DNA from 2 places in the Paenibacillus sp. FSL H7-0943 genome. Region 1 is predicted to be linked to the other one. Evidence: a T-box and tRNA genes for the amino acid it is inferred to sense, from the RefSeq annotation. Region 1 holds a T-box; the other holds one or more tRNA genes.
What was found. The T-box of region 1 lies ahead of trpS (tryptophan--tRNA ligase). A T-box ahead of a tRNA ligase gene usually reads a tRNA of that ligase, here a tRNA-Trp.

Region 1 (16,070 bases):
AGGTATCCTCGGTGATATCGGGGGAGGATATGCTGATTATCGTTAAAGATAACGGCATTGGCATCGAGGAAGAGAAACTTAAACAGCTGCGTTTCCGTCTCTCTCAACCCTCAGATACCTTAGATGAAGAACATATTGGCATTAAAAATGTTCATGATCGTATTCAATTTCATTTTGGCGAAAAATATGGAATTGAAATTTCCAGTCACGTAGGTGAAGGAACGACAGTGATCATCCGACTTCCCGCGTAATCCTAAACATTTTGCTCAGTAATGCCTAATTCAGGATCAAAGGTGAGCATTTTCGTCGCTATTTTATCAATAAAAAACCGATCATGACTAACTGTTACTACAGCGCCAGGAAAATGAATCAACGCCTGCTCCATCACCTGAATACTGGTTAAATCCAAATGGTTAGTGGGCTCATCTAAAATAATGACAGCAGCTCCGGAGAGAAGGCATTTCGCTAAAGCCACTCTGGCCTGCTGTCCACCTGAAAGGCTGCCAATCGTTTTACTCAGATCCATTTCCGAGAATTGCAGCATCGCTAGAAATTTATTCACCTTTTTCCGCGGTGCGTCCAGTCCCAGTCCATAAACATTTACGGCATGGCTGACGGTATCTTTATGATCCAGCTCATCCCACATCTGATTAAAGTACGCATAACCGACCCCGCGTTCCCAAGTCACTTCCCCCGATTCCGGTGCTTCTTGTCCAGTCAGTACCTTGATGAGTGTCGACTTTCCGCTGCCGTTCGGACCCACGATAGCTATCCGGTCTTCCTTTTGAATATCGAAGCTAATGTTCTGGAAAATGGAGCGGCCATCATAACTTTGTCCAATCCGCTTCACTTCCCCCAGCTTGTCAGGAAAACGTAAATTACTATAAATATCAGTGATTAATACGTTAACTGGATGAGGTTCCACTCGTTTTTTCATATCCGTTAGCTTACGGGATAGACGGTCCTTAGAAGACTTCTTACTACCACGGTTTTCAATGGCCTCGGACTCCATAAGGAGAAGTTCTTCTTCCCACTCAAATTGCCGATCGAGCACTTTTTTACGCATCTTCTTTTTACGAACGTAATCGGTATAATTGCCTTCATATTCCTGAAAATGATAGTTCTCGATTTCTATCGTCCGCGTGACCACTCTGTCAATAAATTGCCGATCATGAGAAACCAGAAGCATCGCCCCATTGAAACGGTGCAACCACTGCTCCAACCATACGATCCCTTCCATATCCAAAAAATTAGTAGGCTCATCGAGCAATACAACATCGGGCGCTTCAATTAAGACTTTAGCCAGTGCCGCGCGGTTCCTCCAGCCTCCGGATAACTCCTCTACAGGTTGATGCCGCGATCTCTCATCAAATCCTAATTTAGTCAGCACCGTATTGATTTCTACAGATACATTCCAGCCATCCAAATGCTCCATTTGTTCAAAAAGCTCAGCTTGGCGCTCTAAAAGTGCATTCATCTGGACATCATCCGACACCTGCCCAAGCTGTTCTCCTATTTGGTTAAGCTCCTGTTCAATGCGTGCTACCTCTTCGAAGCAAAGTTCTAACTCTTGTTGTACAGACAAAGACCCGGAAAGCTCCGAAAATTGAGAGAAGTAGCTGATCTTCACATTGGGATCTAATTCTACTTTTCCTGCCGTTGGCTCCTCTTTTCCCATGATTAGCTTAAAAACAGTAGATTTACCTGCTCCATTTCGTCCGATTAAGCCAATACGTTCGCCCTTGCTCACACGAAAATAAATATCTCGAAAGATCAATGTATTCTCATATTTCTTAGTTACGTTCTCCATTCGGATTACGCTCAAGTCTATCACTCCTAGTTCGTATAGATCAGAATTCATCGTTGAATACCCAAAAAGCTATTATAGCACTAATTAAAAAAAGGACTTTATAATCATATTATTACTTATATTTATTTCCGATATATGTATTTATATTAATATAAATTTATAAATACATAAGGAGGATTACAATGAGTTTGCTAAAATCATTCAAGAAAAATGCTAGTGTTATTATGTGCATTACCCTGCTCTTTTCTCTTTTTATTGTGTATCCGGCAAGTGCTTCTACCTTCTTCCAAGACCGTTTTGAAGAGGGCGATAATCTATGGACATCCACTAGTGGGAATTGGACTATTGTTGAGGACGAAGGCAACAGCGTATATTACCAGTCTGCCACAAAAGAAGGACGTACTTCTGCAGGTGATCCAGCCTGGAGCGATTACACTGTGGAAGCGGATGTAAAAGTTGTTGATTTTAATGGCTCAAACAGAACTTATGTTGCAGGCAGATACATAGATGGAAATAATTTTTATGCAGCTTCTTTGTATAATAATAATGATGGCATGCTGGAAATCAGAAAGAAAGTTTCTGGATCTACTTCAACTTTGTCCAGCAAACCTTACGCTCTGCAAACAGGAGTTTGGTATAATGTAAAACTCGAAATGAGCGGAAATACCATCAACATGTATGTAAATGATACGCTGGAGCTCTCAGCTTCCGATTCCAAATTAAAAAAAGGTGCAGCAGGGCTCGTTACCTTTAAGACAATTACGATGTTCGACAATGTGACCGTTTCTGATACCATTGGCACTACGCCGACACCAACACCTACTGCTACACCATTACCGACTGCTTCACCAACACCTACTGCTACGCCATTACCTACTGCTACACCAACACCGACGGTTACACCGACACCGACTGTTACACCGATACCGACTTCTTCACCAACGCCTACTGCTTCACCGACACCTACTGCTACACCGATACCGACTGCTTCACCAACACCAACTGCTACGCCGATACCGACTGCTTCACCAACACCAACTGACATGCCGACACCGACTTCTTCACCAACGCCTACTGCTACGCCATTACCGACTGCTTCACCAACGTCTACTGCTATACCGACACCGACTGCTTCACCAACGTCGACACCGGTTCAGGTTAGTGAATATGATTTGGCTGGGTTTGCCACAGGAACAACAGGTGGTGGAAATATCCAAGAAACCAGTCCACTCTATAAAAAGGTATATACCGCAGAAGATCTTGCCACTGCACTGAGAAAAGGATCCAAAATAAAGGTTATTGAAATTATGAACGACTTGGATCTGGGATGGAATGAAATTTCTGATGCAGCAAAGATCTCCCCATTTAGCGCTCATAACAATGCTTTAACACATCCCGTATTAATAGAGACTGGTGTCAGCAAAGTGTCTATGGACAACTTCGACGGTTTGACCATTTTCTCTGCTAAGGGTGCAACCATTAAACATGCCGCTTTTACCTTTAAAAGAAGCTCTAACGTCATCATCCGCAACCTTGAATTTGATGAGCTGTGGGAATGGGATGAAGCAACCAAAGGGAATTACGATAAAAACGACTGGGACTACATCACCATTGAAAACAGCAACAACGTATGGATCGACCACTGCACTTTCAATAAATCTTATGACGGAGTTGTCGATGTTAAAAAAGGCAGCAACGGCGTCACCATTTCATGGTCATCCTTCTTAGGGGATGATAGAAACGCACACAGCTGGGTTACTCAGCAAATTAATGCTATGGAAGCCAACAAGGCTGCCTATCCCATGTACGCTTATTTAAGAAGCAGCTCAGTTGGCCTAAGTAAAGACGACATCATTGCGATTGCCGCTAGTCAAAAAAAGGGCCACTTAATAGGCGCAACAGAGTTTGCAGCTGATAATGCGCTTCTTTCTGTAACGCTCCATCACAACTACTATAAAGATATACAAGACCGCATGCCCCGCCTTCGTAGTGGTAATGCGCATGCCTATAACATTGTAATGGACAACGAAGATACCAGATTGGCTAAAAAACGTCTAACCTCCGCTATGGAAAAAGCGATCTCAAGCAAGGGGTATCATTTCGGGGTTACAAGTAACGGAGCCATCTCGACAGAAGGAGGAGCTGTATTACTTGAAAGTTCTGTAATCATTGATGTAGTGTATCCTCTTCGCAACAATCAAGCGGATGCAAATAATAGCAAATATACGGGTGCAATCGCAGCTTTAGATACGATCTATTCACTTGATGGAGCAACATTCAGAGGAGACAGTACAGCAAAGAACAGCCCTCTCTCCCCTGCACCCGCTGCCGTTAAAGCATTTGCATGGAACGGATTCACAACACTACCTTACAGCTACACTTCAGATGACCCAGCTAGTCTAAAATCTAGACTTACCGCTGTTGACGGCTCAGGGGCAGGCAAATTGTCCTGGTCAAACAAGGAATGGTTGAAAACAAATTACAGCAACTAACTCGACTAACTAATTACTGAACACATACTCCCATAACTACAACGAGAAAAGTTACTGACTTAGTAGTTGCCACACTAGCGTCACCTTTGCACCAAATTAGTGCCATATTAGTGCTACTAGCGCCATATTAACGCCATATTAGGACCACATTAGCACCACTTTTGTACGCCGAAATTACTCAGACGCTCAGACGGTGATTTACAGTTTAAAGTGCAGTATTTACGAGGTCAGATGGTGAGTTTACTGTGCAGTATTTACGAGGCCAGATGGTTCGGACTCAGGAGCCCTTATTTCGAAGAATCCGGGCATTTCGCAGTGCTATCGGACTCAGATGCAGCTATTCATCCCAATATGCTCATTTTGGGTGTGGATTTAGACCAATAAGAGCTATGCAGTCCGAAAACTCAGCAAAATGGTCAAAAAAGCCAAAATAGTTGCAATACAGTCCGTTAGGAGTGTTACGCGCGTGAGGAACATGAGGAGCATGAGAAACGTGAGGAGCATGAGAAACCTGATGAGCGTTATTAACTTAGTTGCCACATTAGCAACTCATTTGTACCGCACTAATGACACACTAACGCCACTTTTGTACACCCGAAATAGCTAAGACGCTCAGATGACGATTTTACAGTGCAGTATTTACGAGGCCAGATGGTTCGGACTCAGCAGCCCTTATTTCGAAGAATCCGGGCATTTCGCAGTGCTATCGGACACAGATGCAGCTATTCATCCCAATATGCTCATTTTGGGTGTGGATTTAGACCAATAAGAGCTATGCAGTCCGAAAACTCAGCAAAATGCTCAAAAAAGCTAAAATAGCTGCAATACAGTCCGTTAGGAGTGTTACGCGAGTGAGGAACATGAGAAACCTGAGAAACCTGAGGAGCCTGTGAAACGTGAGAAGCCTGTGAAACGTGAGAAGCCTGTGAAACGTGAGAAGCGTGAGGAACATGAGAAACCTGAGGAGCATTATGCACATACAATCCCGATAGGAGCATCAGGAGTTTGTTCTCATTTAACAAGTGGCGTGTTTGGTATTAAAAGGTAACTCGCAAAGTTAGTATAATGTCCCAACAATAACAAAAAGGCCGAACCAGCGGCCTTTTCTATATTACAACTCCCAACGCATATTCACTAATATCGCTTACCGCTCATTTTTTCAGAATATCAATATACTCTTCTTTCTCTCGATCTGCCCCCGCATTAAGTTTCAGTCGCAGTGACTTCGGGTGATCCAACACATTACTGCTGAAGTAACTTATAAATCCATCATCAGATCCACTACCAGAATTCGGATTAATTTTAATGTCGTGCTTCCCAACCTGCGCTGTTAATTCATAGGGGAGCTTTTGAAACAGTTCATTTCGGACGATCCAATCCGTTTTCAATTCCTCATTTATCGTAAATTTGAGCGCTATGCTTAACGGAGAAAGCTCGACTTCGGCTAGTTTTACTTCCTGTCCATCAATTATGAAAGGGTGGTCAACAACTAATGTCTCCGTCTTCAGCTCCCAAAACTTAGGATCAATAGAGAAGTTCACTTTTAAACGATCAGAATACCGCATGTCGGATAAAACCGTTCCTGTTTTCGGTTTACTTAACATTCCCGGGTCTACAGAGGCAATCTGAAAATCCGCCACTACATCTGTTGGCCTTGGTTTATTTCGGTCCAGTGAAAATACAGTTTTGCCGAGCCAAGTATATATGGTTCCCTCTGCGTGTGCTCCCATTCCGCCTCTATTCCCATTCTCCTCCATTACGTCTCGTCCAGTTTCAGCATCTGTCAGCTTCACACTATTTACACTGTACACTTCCTGACCATCACTTGTTGTCCCTGTATACAGCAGCATGATTTTATTTTCATCAGCAAGCACAGCATTTAGAGTAATTTTATATCCATTTGATTCAGCACTCTTATTAACGATTTGTACATAATCATTCCGGATTGCAGACTCTAGTGTAAGAGCATCAATATCAGCTGCAGCCAATGTTTTAAAAGGCTCCAATACGCCCCAATCGAACGTTTCAACACTCGAAGTCCCTTGCTGTGGCAACAGCTGGGTTGGATTGAAGAACAGCAAGCCCGCTATCATCACTGCAGCCGCCAGCACAGACATCGCGCTTTTTGTGAATATTAACCTTCTGCCACGTTTCTTGCCTAATTCCAAACCTGCTTGGATCGCATAGATTTGAGCGGCTGCATTCTCTATTTTTTGTTCTTGTGGGATACGTTCGGCATCGCTTAACATGGCAAGCTCCTCTTGACTACTCATTGTTCCATTCACCCCGATTCTTTATGATGGTTCGCAACTGCTTCAGCCCCTTATGCTGCCAAGTCTTAACCGTCCCCTCGGGTTTATTCATAATGTTAGCGATCTCAGTCAAGGTCATATCGTTGTAGTATTTTAGCAGCAGCACATGGCGATACTTGGGCTTAACCTGCTCGAGTGCCCACAGCATTTCCATCCGATGATGGCCAATGTGTGTGACCTGTTCTCCTATTCTTTCATCTACCAGCGGCATGGAACGTTTTCTCCGTCTTTGTTCATCTATGCAGACATAAATTAGAATTCGAATAATCCATGATTTGAATGCTTTGGGGTCCTTTAAAGTTTTTCTTTTAATCCAAGCCCGGCAAGTCATTTCCTGCATCGCTTCCAGCGCATCGTTTCGGTTACGCAAGTAACTATAAGCAATACTGTACAGTTGTTCTCTATGTACCAATATCGAATCGTAAAAATCCGTCTCGCTCCGAGTATCAAGAATCGTTACTTTTTTCATTTCTGCATTAGTCATCGTCATGTCCTTCCTTAGCCTCCTCTCTTCAACCTTTCATAGATTAAGACGGGGGAGGTATAGAAACGGTTTTTATTTCGTTTTGCTTTTTTTGCCCAAAGCTCTCTAAATTATAGCATTCTATAAAAATTGAACGAAAAATGTTATGATAGGTTAAATTGGACATAATCAATAGTACGCACTCAAAAGTGCCATAGGTGCTAAAAAGTACCCATACCTTGGAGGTTATCATGACAACAACATCTACAACAACTGTCAAGAAAAAATACAATATTTCTGTTGAAGCCACACTAGAGGTCATCGGAGGGAAATGGAAATGCGTAATTCTATGTCATTTAACTCATGGCAAAAAACGCACCTCCGAGTTAAAACAGTTGATGCCCGGCATTACTCAAAAAATGTTAACCCAGCAGCTACGCGAGCTTGAGGCAGATGGAATCATCAACCGAATTGTTTATAATCAGGTTCCACCAAAAGTAGAATACGAGCTTAGTGAATATGGGGATAGTTTAAGCGATATTTTGACTGCATTATGTAATTGGGGAGAACAACATATCATTAAACAATACGGTGATAAATACGCTGTTTTAGAGGATAACATCTTAAATAAATAAACCGCTATATCAAGGTAATGGTTGGAGATTTATGCTGTGAGAGTTGTACTTCAATTATATGCCCACGAAAAAAGGACAGCTGAATCAGATCGATTCAACTGTCCAAAGCTTTGATTCACCCGTCCCTTAAATGGCGCACAGGAACATAACTTAAATTACGCCCTCTCCTCCAATAGCAGTTGCTGTGAATGATATGGGTCCAAATAGATTAATAGGCAAGTTGCTATCATTCTGAATTACCAATTCATAGTTGTGGACTCCAATATAAGCACCATCGACCCACTGAGCACTTAATTGAATATCAGTAATTGTAGTAAAACGATAAAAGGATCTATAAATATCGACTCCAGCTCGTCGGATGATAACAAGAAATTGGCTATTAGCAAGTGCAGTAAGACTAAAACTACCATTTAACTCGACTCTACTGGAGAAAGAAGCCGGATTAGCCGGACTAATATTTACTTGTGCTGTGGCTAAACCCGCTCCAGCTCCAGGAATCCCTGCAACCGTTATAGCAGTAGTAAACGGATCTAACGGGATTTTTGCCTGTGACCCATAACTTATTATTGTCGCCATTTATCATCACTCCATTTCAAGGTTATAGAGTAGTATATTGTGAATCCGCAATGATAGATTGGACTAAATTCCTGATGATTATATACATTTAAGGTATACTTTGCTAGATCATATAAACCTAGATACCTCGTCAATCACCATACGATTTCCACTCATTGACAACACCCCTGTTCAGAATTACAATAATTCACATATCATGAACAACGATGACAAAGGGTAAGTAGACAGACGAACATGGTCTTCAGAGAGCCGGTGGTAGGTGCGAACCGGTGACCAGCGTATGCTCGAATGGCCTTTATAGTTGTTTTTCCGAACTATCTTAATGGATGCAGTAGGGAAAACCGGGGTTCCCGCCGTTATCAAGGGACCTGTATCGAGAATAAATTCAACCTCTCCATACAGGTAAGAGAAGATCGAAAGCCAAGAATCGTAAGGTGACACGATCATTTAAGGTGGTACCACGACAACTTCGTCCTTATTGGATGAGGTTTTTTTGTCATTTAAAGGAGGTGATGGCCATGGATGATGGCTGGTGGTGGCGACTCGAGTGTAACCAAATGCTAAATAACAGGAGGAATTTATATGATGAACGAACGTGTCTTAACTGGAGATCGAGTGACTGGAAAGCTTCACCTTGGCCATTACGCCGGCAGCTTGCAGACCCGAGTAGCCCTTCAGGAGCAATATGAAACTTTTGTGTTTTTGGCGGATATTCAAGCCCTAACGACCCATTTCGATCGTCCACAGCTGCTGGGTCAACATCTGCATGAGATCACACTGGACTATTTATCTGCGGGTATAAATCCGGAGAAAACAACTATATTTATTCAATCGATGATCCCTGAAATCGCAGAGCTGACCCTCTTGTTCTCTATGTTTGTTACTGTGAATTCTTTACGGCATAATCCCACGATTAAAGCCGAATCGAAAAATTCGAGCTTAGATGAATTGTATTACGGTTTTCTTGGTTATCCAGTTAGTCAGACTGCTGACATAACATTTTGTAAAGCAACGATCATTCCTGTAGGGGAAGACCAGCTCCCTCATCTGGAATTAACCCGCAAAATCGTCCGCAGATTCAACGAGCTGTACAGCCCGATACTGGTGGAACCCAGAGCACTGATCAGTGAGACGCCGAGACTTGTGGGTACGGATGGCAACGCTAAAATGAGTAAAAGCCTTGGCAATGCCATCGAGCTGGACTCCACTAAGGAAGAGATCATCTTTAAGATACGAAAAGCCACAACCGATCCAGCGCGTGTGCATAAAAATGATCCTGGACATCCAGATATCTGTCCTATTTTTGCTTATCATGGTGCTTTTCGCTCAGCGGGGGTAATCGAAATTCGTGAAGGCTGTGAGCAGGGTACTATGGGTTGTTCTGCTTGCAAACAGTTGATTTCGACAGCTCTAGATCAGCTTATAGAACCGATGCGAGAGCTTCGTTCCTATTATGCTACTAAGCCCAAGCTTGTGCAGGAAATCTTAATCTCTGGAACACAGCATGCCCGCAGCATTGCTCAAGAAACAATGGCCGAAGTACGTGAGGCTATGAGTCTTAACTATTTTTCAATCTAAAAATGACCAGTATAGGCACTCAAAAAAAGCCGGAATCTCATTGGAAGAGATCCGGCTTTTTTCTTCTCCTTACAACACCCAATTTCCCTTACGGAATACGGGTTCAATCGTGCCGTCCGCCAGCTCTCCGTCAATATCCAGCTCTGCTGAACCGATCATAAAATCGACATGAGTTAAGCTGACATTAGCTCCTCTAGCGACAAGCTCTTCGTTCGTAAGCTTTGTGCCGCCTTCAATATTTACAGGATAAGCACTTCCTAGCGCGAAATGGCAGGAGGCATTCTCATCAATCCCTGTATTGTAAAAAATGCGGTTCAAGCGAGAGATTGGAGAATCATGCTGCACTAAGGCTACCTCTCCTAGATAAGATGCACCTTCATCCGTTGCCAGCAGTGAGGTTAAATGTTCGCGTCCGGATTCAGCTTCATAAGCTACGACTTTCCCTTTTTCAAAAGTGAATGAAAGTCCTTCAACTAACCGTCCATTCAAATTAAGAGGGAGCGTGCTTCTAACTGTGCCATTAACGCCAGTCCGATGGGGCATGGAATAAATCTCTTCCGTTGGCATATTAGCTACAAAATATACGCCTTTATCATTCTCACCGCCACCCCCGCGCCATAAATGGCCTTCCGGAAGCTCTACATGCAGATCCGTTCCCGGAGCACGGTAATGCAAGCTTTTATAACGTTTAGCGTTCATTCTGTCCTGACTTTCTTTCAACTGACCAATATGCTCTCTCCAAGCAGCTACCGGATCATTGCTTCCCACACGATTCATCTGGAATACAGCTTCCCACATCGCCTCTACCCGCTCTTCTTCAGGAAGATCGGCAAAAACCTTGTTCGCCCAAGCACGTGTTGGCGCTTTGACCAGAGACCAGCTGATTTTGCTGTTCCGAGTATATTTGGAGTAGTTCTTGCGAGCAACAGCCGCTGCTTTGACTGCTCTAGATACCTTAGAAGAATCAATGCCATTAAACAGTTCAGGATCAGGTACTTTAATATGTAAGATGGCACCATTCTCTTCCGCGAATTTCTCCATCATCTCAGCCTGCCACTGTGGATAGTAATCGAAAGAATCCTCTGGGGCTTTTTCATAACGGATCCGTGTAGTTGCTTCATCGTCCCAGTCAACAATTACATATTTAGCTCCCGCTTCATAGGCTTTCGCTACAATCAAGCGAGTAAGTTCTGCGGTTTCTATCGGTGCATGTACCATAAGGACTTGTCCAGGCTGTACATTTACTCCAACTTTTACAACTAGGTTCGCATATTTCTCCAGCATTACTTCAAAATCTTTCATGAATTCTCTTCCTCCATCTCTAGGGTTGCTATAAGGACTCGGTCAGCTTCACTTCTTATTTTAACGCAAAACGAGGATAGTTGCGATTCGATTTAGATTCTCAGCTACTTCACTTCAGGTATTTCACCTGTATAGACACCTAGATCATTCTTATGAATCTCTACATTGGACGTTCCGATCTGCTTATCATTATGGTAAGCAATCACTGTGATCTTGGTATCCTGAGGTTCATCTATTTGCTTATTCCCCCCATCCATTGGACTCCAATAAATTTGATCTCCAGATTTGATTTTCAGCTCAAGACCTTTGTTATGCACCTTGTAGTCAGGGGGAGTCCATAACAATAAATTGCCGGATGTAGCCTGTATCTTAATAACATCCGCCCCTTCAGCAGTTATAAGCATAGGTAATCCTGGAGCACTACTATCAGTCACCCTGTATTCCGCTGTTGGGAACATAACATCCGGTTTCACCTCAAGTGATTGATTATTATGCCGCAAAATAAAGAAGAAAAAAAGTAAAATCGTTAAGCCCATGACGCCTCCGATGATTATTTTTTTCACTATTCAACCTCCCTTCCACCCTAATACTGTAACATATTTCCTTAATTTGGACAGTTATGAGCCAAATTAAGCGGCTCCCACGAGGAACCGCTCACTTCAATCCCTATTTTTTATCCACCTGTAACAGTGTCACTGTCTTCAAAGCATAAGTATGCATGATTTTATCCTCTGAAATTACATTCAACTTGGTCAAGCTTGCCACCTTTGCCGGATCTGATTTGGAGAGCAAACGCCACACTTCGGGGTCTGATAAGGTCTCATATAACTTTGCATCATCATATTCTTTGCGGTTTTGCACGACCAGCTTCACTTTATAGCTGCCAATTTCAGTCTCGTTAGTTTCCTGCTGACTACAATAATTTAAAATATCCTGACGAAGCTCGGCCAATTCTTTTTCAATATCCTTTTGCTTTTGCTTGAGCCGATAATACTGCTGAACCTTTTTCTCCATCCACTTCACGCTCCTTCATAGACATATGTATGCCGGAAACGTTCGATAAATTAGTTGAGTTCCCTATCATAAAAACTTATAATGAGCCGGGGATAGCTTATTTCCAAGTAGAGTCAAATTTCTTATAAAAACAATTCCACGGCAGGTGACTTATGTTTCATTCGTACTTTTTTCCAATTTCGTATGCGTTCATGATGTTTCCAATAGCAGCGCTGGTCTTCACACTACCTTTTCTTATCGTACAATACCGCAGACATGGCTATATACATAAGCTTAGAGCTTTAATCCTATATCTGCTGCTGCTCTATCTGATGAACGCTTATTTTCTTGTCTTGCTTCCTTTTCCATCCTCCCGGCACAATGCAGCACCTTCTGGGAGTATCGTCCAATTCATTCCCCTTCAGTTTATTCAGGATATTGTGGATGGATCGTCAATCATCCCTGATCAAATCTCGACCTACTGGTCATTACTGCGTGAGCCTGCATTTTTACAGGTCATTTTTAACGTTGCATTGACCGTACCGTTTGGAATGTTTTTGGGCTATTATTTTCGTACACGCTGGGTCGTGTGCATTCTACTATCCTTTGCCTTTTCCTTGTCCTTTGAGATCACGCAGATTACAGGAATTTATGGTTTCTTCGATCATCCTTACCGTCTTTTTGATGTCGATGATCTCATTACCAACACAATCGGAGGGATTTTTGGATTTCGAATTTCCATTTGGATCTCCGGGCTATTGCCACGTATAGAACAACTGGATACAAACATTGACCGCTCTGCCAAAAGAGTCTCCTATACCCGCAGAGGAATAGCTTTTCTAATCGATAGTATGGTGTGGAGCATCGGGTTTGGGGTACTCTTCGGATTCGATATAAAAGCTGCCTTCTGGATTGTAACTGGTATTTACTTCATGCTTGTTCCGGCTCTCACGGGCGGACGGACCTTAGGGAAATGGATGGTGCGGATTCGGGTGAAGAGCAGCGGGAATCATGCTTTTTTCTGGGCTCTGATGATCAGATATGGCCTGCTATATTGGGTGCTGCTTGGGATTCACGCTCTTTTGCTTGATTCCGCCCTTCTAGGGCATCTTTCCTCCGTATGGAATATGCTTATTCATCTGTTTGTTCTATTGATAGACTTGGCTTTCTTTATTCATTTAGTCATTAGTATATTCAAAAAAGAAACTCAGCTAATATATGAGAAACTAAGTCGAACTTCTCATGTTATTTCTTGGCCAGAGAAACGGCTCCAATCTGATGTATCCAGCAACAGCCCTGTAGAAAGCTAAACTAGTTATTATTTAAATGGTATTTTTACATTGGAAATTATTATAGAATTAGGAGGTGAGCATTCTCAAAATTTAGGAGATGAGCGTATGGAAACTACAAGCAGCTTGCAGTTATCTAGAAGTCTTCCAGAAAAACAGGGGATTTCATCAACCGCAATATCCCGCTTTATTAGTGCAGTAGAGGAACAAAATTTAGGCCTGCACAGCTTTATGCTACTACGACATGGTTATGTGGTCTCTGAAGGCTGGTGGGCTCCTTACAGGTCCGTTCTTCCGCATATGTTATTTTCCCTTAGCAAAAGCTTCACCTCAACCGCAATCGGGTTAGCTGTTACTGAGAAACTTGTCACCCTCGATGATTCTGTCCTCTCCTTTTTCCCTGAAGAGGCTCCTTCGATTATCACGGAGAATCTATCCAATATGACAATCAGACATCTATTGATGATGGGTACCGGGCATGTCGTGGATACTATGGACACCCTTCGCAAAAGTGCCGACGGGAATTGGGTGAAAGCTTTCTTCTCCGTCCCCGTCGAGAAACAACCGGGTACACATTTCCTATATAATACCGGTGCTACTTACATGCTGGCCGCGATCCTTCAACGGGTTACTGGCCAAACACTGCTAGAATATTTAGAACCGCGCCTCTTCGTTCCTCTGGGCATTCACGGTGCTACGTGGGAGTCTTGTCCACGTGGAATTAACACAGGGGGATTTGGCTTAAACATTACAACCGAGGATATCGCTAAATTCGGCCAGCTATACTTACAAAAAGGAATCTGGAATAATCAACGGGTACTGCCTGAAAAGTGGATTAATGAGGCTACTTCCAAACATATTTCCAATGGCGAAGGTGATCATGACTGGGCAATGGGATATGGGTATCAGTTCTGGCAATGCCAGCACGGTGCCTACCGGGCAGATGGCGCCTTCGGTCAACTCTGTATCGTGCTTCCGGAGCAAGATGCCGTAATTATTACTACCGCTGCATCAGACAGTATACAAGGAATGTTGAATGCTGTGTGGGAACATCTGCTTCCCGCGATGAAGCAAGCTCCCATGCCATTAGAGCCGGCTGCTTCTGTCCACTTGGTCGAACAATTAAAGAATTTATCTATCCAACCGCCACAACTGCAGCCCTCTTCATCACAAGAAGAAAGAATAAACGGCTTAACCTATAAGCTTGATGACAACCAATTTGCCTTGGACAGCTTCTCTATCTCTTTCAATAACAACGAAGCTGCAGTTACTTTCCAATCCAAGATTGGAGAGGAGTCTGTGATCCGTCTTGGTCGAGGGGAATGGCTCGAAAGCTTCGCACAGGTCATTGATGCTTCCTTGAACCGAATCATGTCCAGCTTTACTTGGGTTGCTGATGATCAGCTACAGCTCACTTTATTGTTTATTGAAATGCCTTTTTGCATAACTCTTGAAATAATCTTACTAGAGAATCAGCTAATTCTTAAACAAAAGTTTAATGTGAATATGGGACCGACTGAATTCCCTGAGATCATTGGCAGACTATAATTCTTAATGAATAAAAAAGGCCGCTTCGTCCTTTAAAGAGACTTAGCGGCCTTTTGAATATTCGATTCTAGCCTGTGAAATCAGCAAGCTTGAGGATGACCGGGCAATGATCGCTCCCCATAATGTGGCAATCAATTTGGGCATCGAGCAGATTAGGTGCAAGTCTAGAAGAAGCTAGGAAATAATCAATCCGCCAGCCTACATTCCGTTCTCTCACCTTCGGCATATAAGACCACCATGAATAAACGCCTTCAAGTTCTGGATGAAAATATCTAAAGGTATCTATGAAGCCGGACTCCAGCAGCGTACTCATTTTCCCTCTTTCTTCATCGGTAAAGCCAGAGTTTCCGCGGTTAGCTTTAGCATTTTTAATATCAATATCCTGATGGGCTACGTTCATATCGCCGCATACAACGACTGGTTTTAGCTTGTCCAGTTCCAGAAGGTAATTGCGGAAGCGATCCTCCCATTCCATTCTGTAATCCAATCTAGCCAGATCTCGTTTGGCATTTGGTGTATACACATTCACTAGATAGAATTGTTCGAACTCCAGCGTAATAATCCGGCCTTCCGCTTCCTCATCCTCTTCCATTCCGTATCTCGCAGAGATCGGCTTGATTTTGGTAAATATAGCTGTGCCTGAATACCCTTTTTTCACTGCATAATTCCAATATTGATAGTATTCTTCACCCTGTTCCAGAACAATCTGCCCTTCTTGCAGCTTCGTCTCCTGAACACAGAAAATATCTGCTTCTACTTCCTTAAAATAATCATCAAACCCTTTTTTCACACAGGCCCGAAGACCATTCACATTCCATGATACCAACTTTATCATTAACGTTTCTCCTTGCATTTTGCTTTGATAGTAACCAGTTTATCATATTACGGCCAGAAATTTATAGAGGGTTAGGGTCATCTTGAGCAGTTCCGCGAATAGATTTATATCCTAATCATTTATTATCCATGATACAATAGCAAAATTGACTCTATACAAATTTTCTAACACGTGAGGTAAAAAAACTTATGAATGCACCAAATCTTTTACGAGGGTTTAACTTTTTGTATTTTGCTC
Region 2 (16,070 bases), 3.0 Mb from region 1:
ACCGATTGCATATTTTTTCTTCTCTTTAGCTGCGTCAAAGATCCCAAGACCTGTACCCCCAGCCACGTTAAAAATAACATCCACACCGGAGTTATATTGAATTAGAGACAGCTCCTTACCTTTTGCCGGGTTAACAAAATCACCAGCGTACGACACAGCCACTTTTACATCAGGATCAACGTACTGAGCACCTTGAATGTAACCGACCAAGAAAGCATTAATCCCCGGAATATCCATACCGCCCACAAACCCAATCACATTCTCAGGGGTAGCATTCGGCATATCCGATTGTGTAGCTAATGCTGCTACTGCACCTGCCAAGAAAGATACTTCATTTGTCGCATAAGACATGTTGTACATGTTATCTGGTGCTTCATCGATGTCGGTATCATAATTAATGAATTTTTTGTCTGGATACAATTCTGCCGTTGCATTAAACATCTCTGTAATTTCAGAACCGCCAGAAATAATTACATCCCAATCCTCGGAAGCGATATCGTTAAATGTAGGCTCCCATTTCGTTTTATCAACGCCCATTTCAACAACCTTTGTTACTGCACCAAGTTCATCCTTAACCTTTTGCAAGCCGTTATTAGCGGAATCAAAAAATGATTTATCCCCAAGTGTCCCCGGAATCAGCAATACAACCTTGAGTTTATCCCCTGCACCTGTTTCTCCGCCTTCGTCCGCTTTGGATCCAGTATTCGTTGAAGAACCATTATTGGACGTGTTATTCCCACATGCTGTGACCAGAACCATCACCATTAATAACAACAAAGAAAGAACTTTTTTATTCATTACTCTATTCCACCCCTAATTTTAGTTGGTTAGTAATCCGCAGAATCCCATCTTCACCCATTGTATAATTCACGGTTCAAATGGAAATTCTCTTTTTTCCAAATAAAGTATCATTAAAAGTAATAAATTTAACGTTTAGGCTCAAAAATAGCAATAAAAATACCATTATTATTAATAATCCGCTTTATTTCCGAACGAGATGGCCAGTCAGGTTGCGAACTTTCGGATTTATTGATACGATCATAACAAATATTATTAAAAATAATTATATGATTTCGGTCATAGTTTTGTACGATTCGGCTAAAACATAAGTATTGGAGGATCATCATGGATCGTGTTCTATATATTGTAAGTGCCACACATGAGCTAAATACTTATATCCCTCCACACCAGCATGAATGCTACGAACTAGTCTATTATTTACAGGGGGTAGGGACAACCAATGTTGGCCCACGAAGTTACCATTTTCGCTCCTCTTCTTTCGCGCTTGTGCCACCCAATCATAAACATGACGAGCACCACCGTGAGGATGCAAATGTATTATTTGTAGGCTTCCACTCGGAACACCCTAATATGAGTAATCTGCTCGGCGTATATGAAGATGATAAAGATCAGACCGTTCTTCAAATCCTGCTGCGAATGAAAGCAGAGTTTACACGCAAGCAAGACGGATTCTCTGAGCTTCTAAACCTACAAATGAGCGAGATTACCGTCCATCTTATGAGGCTTCTTAGTGCCTCTGGATATCAATCCCCAACAGAAGATCGAGTACAATATGTCCTTAATTATATGAATGAGCATTATCGCCATAAATTGTCCGTCGAAACACTATCAGAAATGTCCGGATATAGTTACGATCGTTTTCGCCATCTATTTAAAGAACGTTTCGGGTCTTCACCCCTGCGGTATTTGCTGTTAAAACGCCTGGATTATGCAAAATCTTTATTACGTCATACTCAGATGCAAATCTCTGAAGTATCTGCTGCTGCAGGTTTTGTGAACGATGCCCAATTCTGCAATATGTTCAAACGAGAAATAGGTCTTACCCCGCGAGCATTCCGCATTAATAATCAATCAGGTTAATCACTAATCAGATTAAAAAAAGCCGTTGAAATAGAGAAACTCTCTATTCAACGGCTTACTGCTGTAAACCCAAGGACATAAAGAAAAAAGGTTTGTAAGATTGCTTATGAAAGCATTCTTACAAACCTTTTTAAGATACCGGCGAGAGGACTCGAACCTCCACGGTTTCCCACTCGATTTTGAGTCGAGCGCGTCTGCCATTCCGCCACGCCGGCACATATGAACTAAATGGAGGCGCCACCCAGATTTGAACTGGGGATAAAGCTTTTGCAGAGCTTTGCCTTACCACTTGGCTATGGCGCCATGAAAACTTGGAGCGGACGACGGGAATCGAACCCGCGACCCTCGCCTTGGCAAGGCGATGCTCTACCGCTGAGCCACGTCCGCATAAAATGGCTGGGGATATAGGATTCGAACCTATGAGTGACGGAGTCAAAGTCCGTTGCCTTACCGCTTGGCTAATCCCCAATAACATTTTAAAGTAAAATGGGGCGACTGATGGGTCTCGAACCCACGAATGCCGGAACCACAATCCGGTGCGTTAACCCCTTCGCCACAGTCGCCATATTAAGTTGATATTGTTGCCATTATTCATTTTAAAGTAAATGGGGCGGCCGATGGGTCTCGAACCCACGAATGCCGGAACCACAATCCGGTGCGTTAACCCCTTCGCCACGGCCGCCATATTAAACTTTAGAAAGAACTTGGCAGGGGCAGCAGGAATTGAACCCACACCAACGGTTTTGGAGACCGTTGTTCTACCTTTAAACTATGCCCCTAAAAACTGGTGGAGGATGATGGATTCGAACCACCGAACACTCACGTGAGCAGATTTACAGTCTGATGCGTTTGGCCACTTCGCTAATCCTCCAAGGATGGTGCCGGCGAGAGGACTTGAACCCCCAACCTACTGATTACAAGTCAGTTGCTCTACCAATTGAGCTACACCGGCATGGCACTCATTCTTTTGTGATGATAAATGGTGGCTCGGGACGGAATCGAACCGCCGACACGAGGATTTTCAGTCCTCTGCTCTACCGACTGAGCTACCGAGCCATGATGAAAATGGCGGAACCGACGGGATTCGAACCCGCGATCTCCTGCGTGACAGGCAGGCATGTTAGGCCAACTACACCACGGTTCCAAAAGATATAATTGCTTAAGTTAATTGGTTGCGGGGGCAGGATTTGAACCTGCGGCCTTCGGGTTATGAGCCCGACGAGCTACCGGGCTGCTCCACCCCGCGTCAGTAAGAAAGTGTTATGGTGGAGGCTGAGGGGATCGAACCCCCGACCCTCTGCTTGTAAGGCAGATGCTCTCCCAGCTGAGCTAAGCCTCCATAAACAACAATTGTTATTGTACCAAAGTCCACTAGGATAAATCAAGTGAAAATTTGGTGACCCGTATGGGATTCGAACCCATGTTACCTCCGTGAAAGGGAGGTGTCTTAACCCCTTGACCAACGGGCCATACTAATTAAAAATTTGTGGCGGAGAGAGAGGGATTCGAACCCTCGAGACGCTTGTGGCGCCTACACGATTTCCAATCGTGCTCCTTCGGCCAAACTCGGACACCTCTCCATATGGCTCCCCGAACAGGACTCGAACCTGTGACAACTCGATTAACAGTCGAGTGCTCTACCAACTGAGCTATCAGGGAATATTCATACCAGGCTTAATCGCCTGAAAACTGAATCCGAAACGAATCTGCATCCTACGTATAGGATAAGCCCTCGACCGATTAGTATTGGTCAGCTCCATGCATTGCTGCACTTCCACCTCCAACCTATCTACCTCGTCGTCTTCAAGGGGTCTTACTAATTGGGAAATCTCATCTTGAGGGGGGCTTCACGCTTAGATGCTTTCAGCGCTTATCCCGTCCGTACGTAGCTACCCAGCCATGCTCCTGGCGGAACAACTGGTGCACCAGCGGTACGTCCATCCCGGTCCTCTCGTACTAAGGACAGCTCCTCTCAAATTTCCTGCGCCCACGACAGATAGGGACCGAACTGTCTCACGACGTTCTGAACCCAGCTCGCGTACCGCTTTAATGGGCGAACAGCCCAACCCTTGGGACCTACTTCAGCCCCAGGATGCGATGAGCCGACATCGAGGTGCCAAACCTCCCCGTCGATGTGGACTCTTGGGGGAGATAAGCCTGTTATCCCCAGGGTAGCTTTTATCCGTTGAGCGATGGCCCTTCCATGCGGTACCACCGGATCACTAAGTCCGACTTTCGTCCCTGCTCGACTTGTAGGTCTCGCAGTCAAGCTCCCTTATGCCTTTGCACTCTGCGAATGATTTCCAACCATTCTGAGGGAACCTTGGAACGCCTCCGTTACTCTTTAGGAGGCGACCGCCCCAGTCAAACTGCCCGCCTGACACGGTCCCCGTACCCGGTAAGGGTACTAGGTTAGAACCTAGATACGATCAGGGTGGTATCCCAACGGCGCCTCCACCGAAGCTTGCGCTCCGATTTCTACGGCTCCCACCTATCCTGTACAGATCGTACCCAAATTCAATATCAAGCTGCAGTAAAGCTCCATGGGGTCTTTCCGTCTTGTCGCGGGTAACCTGCATCTTCACAGGTATTAAAATTTCACCGGATCTCTCGTTGAGACAGCGCCCAAGTCGTTACGCCATTCGTGCGGGTCAGAATTTACCTGACAAGGAATTTCGCTACCTTAGGACCGTTATAGTTACGGCCGCCGTTTACTGGGGCTTCGGTTCATAGCTTCGGGTTACCCCTAACCACTCCCCTTAACCTTCCAGCACCGGGCAGGCGTCAGCCCGTATACTTCGCCTTGCGGCTTCGCACAGACCTGTGTTTTTGCTAAACAGTCGCTTGGGCCTTTTCACTGCGGCCCCCTCGTGCTATTCACACTACCGGGGCACCCCTTCTCCCGAAGTTACGGGGTCATTTTGCCGAGTTCCTTAACGAGAGTTCTTCCGCGCGCCTTAGAATTCTCTTCTCGCCTACCTGTGTCGGTTTGCGGTACGGGCACCTTCTCCTGGCTAGAGGCTTTTCTTGGCAGTGTGAGATCATGACCTTCGCTACTACAATTTTCGCTCCCCATCACAGCCCAGCCTTAACGATGTGCGGATTTGCCTACACATCAGCCTCACTGCTTAGACGGACATCCATCAGTCCGCGTCACTACCCTCCTGCGTCACCCCATCGCTCATAGCGGATTACGGTGGTACAGTAATTTCAAACTGTTGTCCTTCGACTACGCCTTTCGGCCTCGCCTTAGGTCCCGACTTACCCTGAGCGGACGAGCCTTCCTCAGGAAACCTTGGGCTTTCGGCGGATCAGATTCTCACTGATCTTTTCGTTACTCATACCGGCATTCTCACTTGTGTAGTGTCCAGCGCTCTTTTCAGTACACCTTCAACCCCTACACAACGCTCCCCTACCCCAGATACATAGTATCTAGCCATAGCTTCGGTGGTGTGTTTAGCCCCGTTACATTTTCGGCGCAGAGTCACTCGACCAGTGAGCTATTACGCACTCTTTCAATGGTGGCTGCTTCTAAGCCAACATCCTGGTTGTCTGTGCAACTCCACATCCTTTCCCACTTAACACACACTTGGGGACCTTAGCTGATGGTCTGGGCTGTTTCCCTTTTGACAATGGATCTTAGCACTCACTGTCTGACTCCCGGCAATAAGTATATGGCATTCGGAGTTTGACTGAGCTTGGTAATCCTTGCGGACCCCGCACCCAATCAGTGCTCTACCTCCACTACTCTTATACCGAGGCTAGCCCTAAAGCTATTTCGGGGAGAACCAGCTATCTCCGAGTTCGATTGGAATTTCTCCGCTACCCCCACCTCATCCCCGCACTTTTCAACGTACGTGGGTTCGGGCCTCCAGTGCGTGTTACCGCACCTTCACCCTGGACAGGGGTAGATCACACGGTTTCGGGTCTACGTCCACATACTAATTCGCCCTATTCAGACTCGCTTTCGCTGCGGCTCCACCTTCTCGGCTTAACCTTGCATGTTAAACGTAACTCGCCGGTTCATTCTACAAAAGGCACGCCATCACCCATTAATAGGGCTCTGACTTTTTGTAAGCACACGGTTTCAGGTTCTATTTCACTCCCCTTCCGGGGTGCTTTTCACCTTTCCCTCACGGTACTGTTTCACTATCGGTCGCCAGGTAGTATTTAGCCTTAGCAGATGGTCCTGCTGGATTCATACGGGGTTTCACGTGCCCCGCACTACTCGGGATCCGTCTCGGAGAGAACACAGTTTAGGCTACAGGGCTTTTACCTCTATCGCGGGCCTTTCCAGACCTCTTCGCCTACCATATTCCTTTGTAACTCCATGTGAGACGTCCCACAACCCCTAAGAGCAAGCTCTTAGGTTTAGGCTGTTCCGCGTTCGCTCGCCGCTACTGACGGAATCACTATTGTTTTCTCTTCCTCAGGGTACTTAGATGTTTCAGTTCCCCTGGTCTGCCTCTACATTTCCTATGTATTCAGAAATGAGTAACTGCGAATTACCACAGCTGGGTTTCCCCATTCGGACACCCCCGGATCAAAGCTTGCTTACAGCTCCCCGAGGCAGTTTCGTTGTTCGCCACGTCCTTCGTCGGCTCCTGGCGCCTAGGCATCCTCCGTGTGCTCTTATTAGCTTAACCTTGATTCTTCCGAAGAAAAATCTCACTAATAACATTTACTTGTTTACACAAGTTGCTAAAAGATGTTCTAAAACGCAAATTCGTTTCGGTATCCAGTTTTCAAGGATCAAGTCTTACTTGAGAGCTTAAACTCTCAAAACTGAGCAACGAGTGAGTAACAGGCCTAAACCTGAGTTTGGAAGCTGAGCTTCCGATTTGAATGTTCTCATTGCAGAGAACGATTCTCCATAGAAAGGAGGTGATCCAGCCGCACCTTCCGATACGGCTACCTTGTTACGACTTCACCCCAATCATCTACCCCACCTTCGGCGGCTGGCTCCCTTGCGGGTTACCCCACCGACTTCGGGTGTTGTAAACTCTCGTGGTGTGACGGGCGGTGTGTACAAGACCCGGGAACGTATTCACCGCGGCATGCTGATCCGCGATTACTAGCAATTCCGACTTCATGCAGGCGAGTTGCAGCCTGCAATCCGAACTGAGACCGGCTTTGATGGGATTGGCTCCACCTCGCGGCTTCGCTTCCCGTTGTACCGGCCATTGTAGTACGTGTGTAGCCCAGGTCATAAGGGGCATGATGATTTGACGTCATCCCCACCTTCCTCCGGTTTGTCACCGGCAGTCACTCTAGAGTGCCCAACATTACTTGCTGGCAACTAAAGTTAAGGGTTGCGCTCGTTGCGGGACTTAACCCAACATCTCACGACACGAGCTGACGACAACCATGCACCACCTGTCTCCTCTGTCCCGAAGGCCGCTGCTATCTCTAGCAGATTCAGAGGGATGTCAAGACCTGGTAAGGTTCTTCGCGTTGCTTCGAATTAAACCACATACTCCACTGCTTGTGCGGGTCCCCGTCAATTCCTTTGAGTTTCAGTCTTGCGACCGTACTCCCCAGGCGGAGTGCTTACTGTGTTAACTTCGGCACCAAGGGTATCGAAACCCCTAACACCTAGCACTCATCGTTTACGGCGTGGACTACCAGGGTATCTAATCCTGTTTGCTCCCCACGCTTTCGCGCCTCAGCGTCAGTTACAGCCCAGAAAGTCGCCTTCGCCACTGGTGTTCCTCCACATATCTACGCATTTCACCGCTACACGTGGAATTCCACTTTCCTCTTCTGTACTCAAGCCACCCAGTTTCCAGTGCGACCTCAGGTTGAGCCCAAGGTTTAAACACCAGACTTAAATAGCCGCCTGCGCGCGCTTTACGCCCAATAATTCCGGACAACGCTTGCCCCCTACGTATTACCGCGGCTGCTGGCACGTAGTTAGCCGGGGCTTTCTTCTCAGGTACCGTCACTCCGGTAGCAGTTACTCTACCGGACGTTCTTCCCTGGCAACAGAGCTTTACGATCCGAAAACCTTCATCACTCACGCGGCGTTGCTCCGTCAGGCTTTCGCCCATTGCGGAAGATTCCCTACTGCTGCCTCCCGTAGGAGTCTGGGCCGTGTCTCAGTCCCAGTGTGGCCGTTCACCCTCTCAGGTCGGCTACGCATCGTCGCCTTGGTGGGCCGTTACCCCACCAACTAGCTAATGCGCCGCAGGCCCATCCCTCAGTGACAGATTGCTCCGTCTTTCATTCTTCTCTCAGGAGAAAAAAGAAATTATCCGGTATTAGCTACCGTTTCCGGTAGTTATCCCAGTCTGAAGGGCAGGTTGCCTACGTGTTACTCACCCGTCCGCCGCTAAGTTATTTTGAAAGCAAGCTTTCAAAATAACTCCGCTCGACTTGCATGTATTAGGCACGCCGCCAGCGTTCGTCCTGAGCCAGGATCAAACTCTCCAATTAGTATTGAAAAGAGCGATATGCTCATTTTGAAACATCTGACGAGAAAATTAATTCTCTAATTTTGGATTTCACTTGCGTGATTTCCTACTCACTCGTTGTTCAGTTTTCAAAGATCAAGCTGTTTATTTCGTCGATGTGTTGTTCAGCAGCGACCTTTATAATATATCACAGCGTCCTCGTTTTAGTCAACCTTTTTTTTAATTTCTTTTTTTGGTTGTCTTTCGAATGTTTTCGAAAGCACATCTCTGTGTCAGAGGGACGAGTTATAATTTAACACATGAACAAGGAAAGAGTCAACCATTAATTTTTCTGAATAAATATGAGCGTTTCATATTAGTAAACAAACAAAAAGAGAGTGCTCAGCCTCTCCCTATCCTTGCTCATCTCTCTATAATTAAACATCTTCTACTGTATCTAATTTATCTCTATAATGTATAGCGGATCGCATGCCCTTCTCCCTCGTGAACATCAGCCCAAGATGTAATCTCTCGGATTAGCGAACGAGAAACCAGCTTTCGTAAAACAAGGGGTAGTTCAGACTCTAATTGACTCAGACCTGAATGCTGCAGTAATTCTTTAATGCTCCATGCTTCCTTACGGCTATTCAAAATATTAAAGAGCAATAGACAACAGTCCGTCATTTTGGACATAATCCCAAATTCACATGCAAGAAGCACAAGCTCCACACGTTGCTCTAAGGTCTCAGTACTGACCGTTAACTCCTCATAAAGTTTATGAACAGAGGTATTCATGCTTTTAACCTGCTCCCAAATAGCTGGCTCGGGGAAAGCACCCACTTCACTCACTTCTATTCTTGCCCAATGGTATAAGGCTATCAATACACAGTTGTAAGCATCCATAATAAAGCCAGCCTCTATATAGCGCTTGGATTTCACATACATATGCAAAAAGCGAGCAAACTCCATAAATGCGACCCGTTCCTTGATCGGTCCTTCAAATTGCAGTATCTCGCGTCGCATTTCCTCTAGTATTCCCTTGGGGTCCCAGATCACTTCCCCCCTCATCAAACTGATAAGAAGTTCGTTATTATCCCCTGCCATAACAGCCTGCTCCAAAGCAAAAAGGCCAATATGGACTGACTGGGTCCGTTGGTCACCGGCAATGGTATGGCGAACAATATGCTCTCTATCCTGTTCTTCATGCAAAACTAACACTACCATATCAAAATCTTGAAGAAGTGCGCTTTGAAACGGAATATCCCCATTCTGCCGCAAAACGACCGCTCCTAAAACATTCTCATCAAACGTTTCTCCACTCAACAAAGTTACATTGGACAGTTCCATGCTTCCCTCCATTAAATTTGGCGATTTTGCGTCCAGTCAGTTATAATTCAGTTATAATTATTATTCTACATATGAAAGACAGTTCCTTCTGGACAACCCAACTATATTTAGTTAGGAGCAAACACTCATGAAGTTTAAAACGGCTAAGATCAACGCTTTTCGCACATGGGGATTACTGCTCACAATGCTCGGAATGGGACTTATGGTTTTGGGTACAGCGGGCATCGTGTTTTGGGGCTCAACTGGAAAAGTATTCGCTGGAATCGGTCTTGTAATCGGTTTAATCTCAATGATGGCAAGTCTTGCAATCTATTTCTGGGCTGGGATGCTGTCAACTAGCGCAGTCCAACTGGAATGCCCTGAATGTCACAAGCTGACCAAAATGCTGGGCAAAACAGACCGCTGTATGTTCTGCCATACCATCCTTACTATGGATCCAGCTGAGGCCAATATTACTGCGGAACAACTTAAGAGTCAGCAGCTTAATCAATAAAACACATCTTACAGAAGCTTATTACTAGCGATTTATAATGCGATCAAACATTTGCTTAATACAACAAAGGGGCCCCCGTATTGGGAGCCCCTTTGTTCATTATAAATGAAATAATAATTACTTATGAATCCCTTGTAATGCCTCCCACGCAGACGGATTACTAAAGCTGCGATTCCATGAACCAATGCCACCAAGCCCTAAAGACTTAGCAAGCTCAACTCTAGCTTCTAAAGAAACTTTGTCTTCGATCCATATTTTTTTAAGAGCGCCATCCTCCTTATACTCAACGTAATTCTGCCCTGCTGCCTTATCAAAGGTTGGGGTCAGCTTCTTCTCTTTAATAATTTTTTCAACGGCATTCATACTAACCGATTTAGAGCTTACTTTGGTCTTGCCATCCACCTGGGCCTCAGTCCAGATTCTAGTGTACAGTGGAATCCCTAGAATCAGCTTCTCAGGCGGCACATCGTCTTCCTCTATGATCCGGCTTAACGAGCTTTCTACCCACGGCAGAGACGCAACAGAGCCCGCTACAGGACTAGCAGCCCAATGCTCGTCATAAGCCATAACAATAAGATAATCAACTACTGAATTAAGAGCTCTACGATCAAGGAATGCTGACCACATCTCACTGTTAGATTTAGGGGTTACGTCTATGGAGACGATTAAGTTTTTGGCTTGAGCCATAGGTTTTAGCTCTCGCATAAATTGTGTAACATTCTCCCCGTCTTTCGTATATACATTCTCAAAGTCAATATTAATTCCATCCAGCTTGTATAAATCTGAATACTCGAGGATCTGTACGATCGCGTTCATCCGCTTCTCATAGCTCGACAATGCCTCAGTGGTTATGTCTGGTTCAAAGCTATTGCTGAGCAGCCCCCATACTTCCAAACCGCGCTCATGGGCCCACTGCACATACGCACTATCAGCCTGACTGCGCACATTCCCATCACCATCTATGATACTGAACCAAGTCGGGCTAGCCACGTTAACGCCCGGAAGCTCACCGAATGTACTTGGGTCAGGTTTGCGTTGATAAACAGCTTCCCAATACAAATTCACTGACTTCCCTTTCCAGCTTCGTTCTGCCCGTGAGGGAGTGGTGCTTTTGGGTTCCACTGTCTTTTGACCGTCTGAGATAATATCACTGGCCTTGGCATAACCCGCATAACCGCTGCTTAACTGCACATACAGCCAGTCCTCATTTTCCTTATTCCAAATACTCACGATGGCACCTGGGGACATATCGGCCACGATGGGTGCGTGAATCGAGGCTTCGCTGCGAAGAGCGACTGTCTTATCACCTGCTTCACCTTTCACTTTCCCCAGCGGTACACTCTCCCCTGCTGTCATTAACAGCACAGCCCCGGTAGTCGTATCCTCTTGAATCTCAAACCCATACAGGTCTTCTAAAACATCCGCAGGAAGATAAGTTATCTTTTCCTTAACTTCAGGTGCCAGCCGTAGCTGCAGCGGACGATTGTTCAGACTAGCATTGGTTTTATCCTCTTGCATATATAGAAGTTCACTTTCCGTTGATAAGATGACCGATTTAGTCTTTTCTTCATAACGAATAGATGAGTCCACATGTTCCTGCAGTAATGGTAGAGGTAAAAGCATGCTATCACCGGTCCCTGAGGCGGAATATCCTGTTAGCTCTCCTTTTACGAAGATAGGATGTTCTAGGCCTTTCCAGTCTGGATCGATGTGCTGGCGATTTGGCAATACAAAAAACACAACCCAATAAGCTGCTGCCGCAATGAGCAAAAGTCCAAAAAAGCGTCGGAAAAGACCTCCGCGCTTTTTGACGCGTTTCTGTCTATATCTTCTGTCCAAAATATATCCTCCAAATATTAGATGATTTTAAGTTAAGTCTAACAATACGATTATAACATCCACTTGGTTCCGGATAACCAGTATAAGTTAGTCATTTTCACTATATTTTGTTATTTCGAAAAAAATAAAAACGTGAGTCCTCCGCTTTCGGATTTCACACGTTTATTGTGTAGCTTGGCTATACGCCCTTAAGTCAGTAGTATTCTGTCTTATTGTTGCTTCTCTCTGCAACATTTGCAAACTCCATGCAATTCCATACGCAAACCCGTAATTTTGAAGCCCGTTTCCTGCTCTGCATGTATCTCTACATCATGAAGCGAAGGATAACTAAAATCTTCAATCTTACCGCATAGCTGACAGATGACATGATAATGATCAGATACATTGGCATCAAAACGACTGGAACTATCCCCGTAGGTCAACTCGCGAACCATGCCGGCTTCCATAAACATCTTGAGATTATTATATACAGTTGCTACGCTCATGCTCGGAAATTTCGGCTCTAGCGCCCGGTATATATCGTCAGCTGTAGGATGATTCATTGCTTCCATCAAATACGTAAGAATCGCATGACGCTGGGGCGTTATACGGACACCTGTTGTCTTTAATTGTTCCAGTGCATGTTGTACTCCACTCCCCATTACTGTCACCGCCTTTTGAATTTAAAAATAAAAGAAATACTTTTTAAGATTGTAAGACCGATTTTTCAATATTGTCAACGAAGTCTATACATTATATTTATTATTATATAAGAAAAATTACTTTTTTCAATATTTCCTAACATTTAGATTGCTATTTCCTTCAACATGAAGCTTGAACTCGCCGGTCCCCACTTCACCTGATACTTTTTTCTTATCAATTGTAAGTTCAGGCAAATCTGAAGTAATATCTCCATATCCACTGGATCCATTCACTGTATAGTTGCTTAACATCGGTAAATACAATTGAATGTCACCAACTGCGCTATAAATGTCCCAATCTCCAGCGACATCAGAAGAGCGAATATCAATGGTACCATTTAGAGATTCGGCATGTAGCTTGGATCTGGCTCCATCAACCTCTAAATTACCGTTTTTGGTAGTAATATCGATATCATTGCTATTTCCGATCGCACTAATATTGCCGACAGCCGTCGATAATTTCAAAGCACCGGTAACATCCCAAGCATTCATATTGCCTCCGCTCGTTGTTAAATCAACGCTGCCTTGAACAGATCTGGCACGGACAGCTCCATTCAGTGTTTTTCCCTTAACATTACCAAAGATACGATGAAGGATCAGCTCTCCATTCCCCGTTTCCAGAGAAATGTCTTCAATGGCTTCTACATTCTGCAACGTGATCCCGCCATTCATAGTGCGAACATCGAGGTTAAAGCGGCGATCCTCCGGCAAGTAAATATCTAAATCCATGCGTGGCTGGCGTTTACCGGATTCTCCATAGGCCTTGCTATTCGAGGTGATTTTTATGTTGGGCCCTTCAACAACGTCCACAAAGGACTGTTCTGATATAGCTTCAGCCATCGGCCCATCCAACTGATCTACCCAAACTGTCGTCGTAATTTGAATATCATCCACTGGAGCACGGTGTAATAAAATATCACCATTAATACTATCAATAGATATTTTTGCTGTATTTAATTCCACCGGAACAATTAGCGGGGCTTTCTGATATTTGCTGCCTTTAGCCTCACCATAGTCCACTGCAGCTGCCGTCAGGTTTAGACTGACATTTTTCCATAGATATAAATAATGTTCTTGCTCTGCAACAATAAATACACTCGCAGCTAGCAATATAGCAGATAAAAGTCCACGTAAATCCAATCTGATTCTGGTTCCCTTGGCTGAACGGTTAGAGAAGATAAACATCAGCAGGAACTCAATCCCCCATATCACCGGGATGACTGGCCACCACTTCAAGAGCAGGAGCATATAGTCAGTTCCCTCTCTCCAATCCAAAAACAAAGGAACAGAAATAGCTATCAGTAATATAGAAGCCGTATATCTTCCCACGCGCCGCTTGCGAGGTTCATTGTCTTTACGCTGCACAACTGCTCTGGCAATTTCTCTAGCTCCTATAAATAAGCCACCGCATACTAAAATGACAGACACGGCCATTTCGGCATAATGTTCAATAAAGAACTGGAGCCATGTTGGTTTCTGCCGGAACAGAATAAGCAGGGCGCCCCCTAAGAGCAATAAGAGTCCAAAGGATATCCCAGGCTCGCTGACGATACTACGACGTTTAGGAGCCTCGTTTGCTTTGGTCACAGGAATAGCAAGATCATGATCCTCTGGGAAGCGAAGAAGCCTGTCCGCTAATTGCAATACGTCATACACGTTATAAAAATAGATCACTGGAATAATGAGCGCAAGTAAAATAAGCAGTGGAACATTGATCTGCATCCCGATGGATGAGAAATACAATAAAGCTGAGATATCCAAAAGAATTAGAAAGATGAAGGTGATCCCTTTTCGGAGAAGCCCAAAATACAAATGCCCCGTCCCAGGGATGAGTGCTGCCAGCAGTCCAGCAATAAATTTACGTTTGCGGTGGCGCCGCTTCGGACGCGGAGGAATAATCCTCTTCTGTATCTCATTTTCCTTAGTCTCTATATCAACAGAACCTTGCAGTTCTTCCTGCTCTGGGAGCATTGCAGAGTCATGTTTCATTTTGGACTCCTCCTTTCGTAAATAGTTGTCTATGAATATCTTTTTTCAAAGAGAACCACTCCGATGAAATTCAATCAATTCAACTCCTGGAGCGACTTCCTCCACACCGGTAGGCAGAAAACCATGTTTACTGTACAACGAAACGGCAGGTGTATTCTTTTTGCCTGTCGACACAATGAATTGCTCCATCCCTGCAAAATGCTCAAATACATATTCCAAAAGATGGCTAGCGATACCTCTACGAAAAAAGTCCGGCCCCACCATCATTCGTGTAATCGTCAATTTGCCAGGAGATTCTTCCTCTACAGCAACAGCACCCATTAGTTCCTCATCTTTATCGAAGCAGCCATAAAAACCCTCTTTAGAGCTGCTGAGCATTTCTCTCGTCTCCATCAGAGGTGGTATTTCACGAAAGCCTATAAGTTCAGCTTCCAGTCTATAGGCCTTATGCTGAAGACTCCATAATTCATTAACGGTGCTTTCATCCTGCAGATTTAGCTTGTTAATTGTATTCATCCTAACCAGTCCCCTTATATGCCGCTAAGGGCCTGCCGTTGCCGACAAGCCCTTAGCTTATTACATAAGTATATTACCCCAATTATAAACGCCTTTGGCGTCCTTTTATGGACGACAAGCGTTTAGCTGCTCAATACCTCGATGAGAAGTTTATTAGCAAGACCCGGATTCGCCTTACCTTTACTTTCTTTCATGACTTGTCCGACCAGGAAGCCGATTGCTTTCTGTTTACCCGCTTTATAATCTTCCACTGATTGCGGATTGGCGGCTACGACTGCTTCCACTATCCCTTTAATGGCACCTTCATCGCTGATCTGCACCAGACCTTTTTCCTCAACGATAACAGCTGGCAGTTTACCGCTCTCTAGCATTTCTTTAAATACTGTTTTAGCGATTTTGCTGCTGATGGTTCCGGCTGCAATCAGCCCGATCATCTCGCCTAGCCCTTGTGGTGTAATTTGTACCTGCGACAACTCCAGATTATTACCATTCAAATAGGCAAGCAAGTCACCCATAATCCAGTTAGCTACAGCCTTGGCATCCTGCGTATAGGCAAGACATCCTTCGAAAAAGTCCGCTAACAGTTTAGAGGATGTAATGACGCCTGCATCATAAGCTGTCAGGCCCAGTTCCCCGCTATAACGTGCTTTCCGAGCATCCGGAAGTTCTGGAATCGTTGAACGAATGGATTCTTTCCAAGCATCATCAATATGCAGAACGATCAAGTCCGGGTCCGGGAAGTAACGATAATCATGCGCTTCTTCTTTCCCGCGCATCGATAATGTTTTCCCTTGTGCTTCATCCCAGCGGCGAGTCTCCTGCACAACAACTCCACCATCATCCAGGATCTCAGCCTGACGATATTGTTCATACTCCAGTCCACGCAATACACCGCGGAAGGAGTTCATGTTCTTAAGCTCTGCTCTAATGCCG

Region 2: it has a tRNA-Trp gene. The T-box ahead of trpS (tryptophan--tRNA ligase) is inferred to sense a tRNA for this amino acid. The anticodon was not compared.

Annotation. Positions count from the first base shown of each region.
Region 1 is NZ_CP150148.1:2,956,747-2,972,816, reverse strand. Features, by position in the region: gene NSQ55_RS12860 (sensor histidine kinase) at 1-251, shown strand, start outside; gene NSQ55_RS12855 (ABC-F family ATP-binding cassette domain-containing protein) at 254-1,825, opposite strand; gene NSQ55_RS12850 (hypothetical protein) at 1,993-4,302, shown strand; gene NSQ55_RS12845 (hypothetical protein) at 4,919-5,071, shown strand; gene NSQ55_RS12840 (hypothetical protein) at 5,192-5,350, shown strand; gene NSQ55_RS12835 (DUF4179 domain-containing protein) at 5,454-6,575, opposite strand; gene NSQ55_RS12830 (sigma-70 family RNA polymerase sigma factor) at 6,568-7,104, opposite strand; gene NSQ55_RS12825 (winged helix-turn-helix transcriptional regulator) at 7,329-7,712, shown strand; gene NSQ55_RS12820 (hypothetical protein) at 7,863-8,288, opposite strand; T-box leader at 8,486-8,768, shown strand; gene trpS (tryptophan--tRNA ligase) at 8,871-9,866, shown strand; gene NSQ55_RS12810 (aminopeptidase) at 9,936-11,168, opposite strand; gene NSQ55_RS12805 (hypothetical protein) at 11,273-11,731, opposite strand; gene NSQ55_RS12800 (hypothetical protein) at 11,835-12,182, opposite strand; gene NSQ55_RS12795 (VanZ family protein) at 12,335-13,471, shown strand; gene NSQ55_RS12790 (serine hydrolase) at 13,559-14,998, shown strand; gene NSQ55_RS12785 (exodeoxyribonuclease III) at 15,066-15,830, opposite strand; gene NSQ55_RS12780 (MFS transporter) at 16,022-16,070, shown strand, end outside.
Region 2 is NZ_CP150148.1:5,988,262-6,004,331, forward strand. Features, by position in the region: gene NSQ55_RS26075 (BMP family ABC transporter substrate-binding protein) at 1-798, opposite strand, end outside; gene NSQ55_RS26080 (AraC family transcriptional regulator) at 1,126-1,881, shown strand; tRNA gene NSQ55_RS26085 (tRNA-Leu) at 2,018-2,096, opposite strand; tRNA gene NSQ55_RS26090 (tRNA-Cys) at 2,111-2,184, opposite strand; tRNA gene NSQ55_RS26095 (tRNA-Gly) at 2,194-2,268, opposite strand; tRNA gene NSQ55_RS26100 (tRNA-Gln) at 2,275-2,349, opposite strand; tRNA gene NSQ55_RS26105 (tRNA-His) at 2,369-2,444, opposite strand; tRNA gene NSQ55_RS26110 (tRNA-His) at 2,488-2,563, opposite strand; tRNA gene NSQ55_RS26115 (tRNA-Trp) at 2,587-2,660, opposite strand; tRNA gene NSQ55_RS26120 (tRNA-Tyr) at 2,667-2,752, opposite strand; tRNA gene NSQ55_RS26125 (tRNA-Thr) at 2,758-2,833, opposite strand; tRNA gene NSQ55_RS26130 (tRNA-Phe) at 2,862-2,937, opposite strand; tRNA gene NSQ55_RS26135 (tRNA-Asp) at 2,948-3,025, opposite strand; tRNA gene NSQ55_RS26140 (tRNA-Met) at 3,051-3,127, opposite strand; tRNA gene NSQ55_RS26145 (tRNA-Val) at 3,145-3,220, opposite strand; tRNA gene NSQ55_RS26150 (tRNA-Glu) at 3,276-3,350, opposite strand; tRNA gene NSQ55_RS26155 (tRNA-Ser) at 3,369-3,461, opposite strand; tRNA gene NSQ55_RS26160 (tRNA-Asn) at 3,465-3,540, opposite strand; rRNA gene NSQ55_RS26165 (23S ribosomal RNA) at 3,602-6,527, opposite strand; rRNA gene NSQ55_RS26170 (16S ribosomal RNA) at 6,759-8,316, opposite strand; gene NSQ55_RS26175 (nucleotidyltransferase-like protein) at 8,742-9,620, opposite strand; gene NSQ55_RS26180 (DUF2614 family zinc ribbon-containing protein) at 9,748-10,113, shown strand; gene NSQ55_RS26185 (glycosyl hydrolase family 18 protein) at 10,231-11,952, opposite strand; gene perR (peroxide-responsive transcriptional repressor PerR) at 12,162-12,593, opposite strand; gene NSQ55_RS26195 (DUF4097 family beta strand repeat-containing protein) at 12,720-14,621, opposite strand; gene NSQ55_RS26200 (GNAT family N-acetyltransferase) at 14,667-15,137, opposite strand; gene gatB (Asp-tRNA(Asn)/Glu-tRNA(Gln) amidotransferase subunit GatB) at 15,260-16,070, opposite strand, start outside.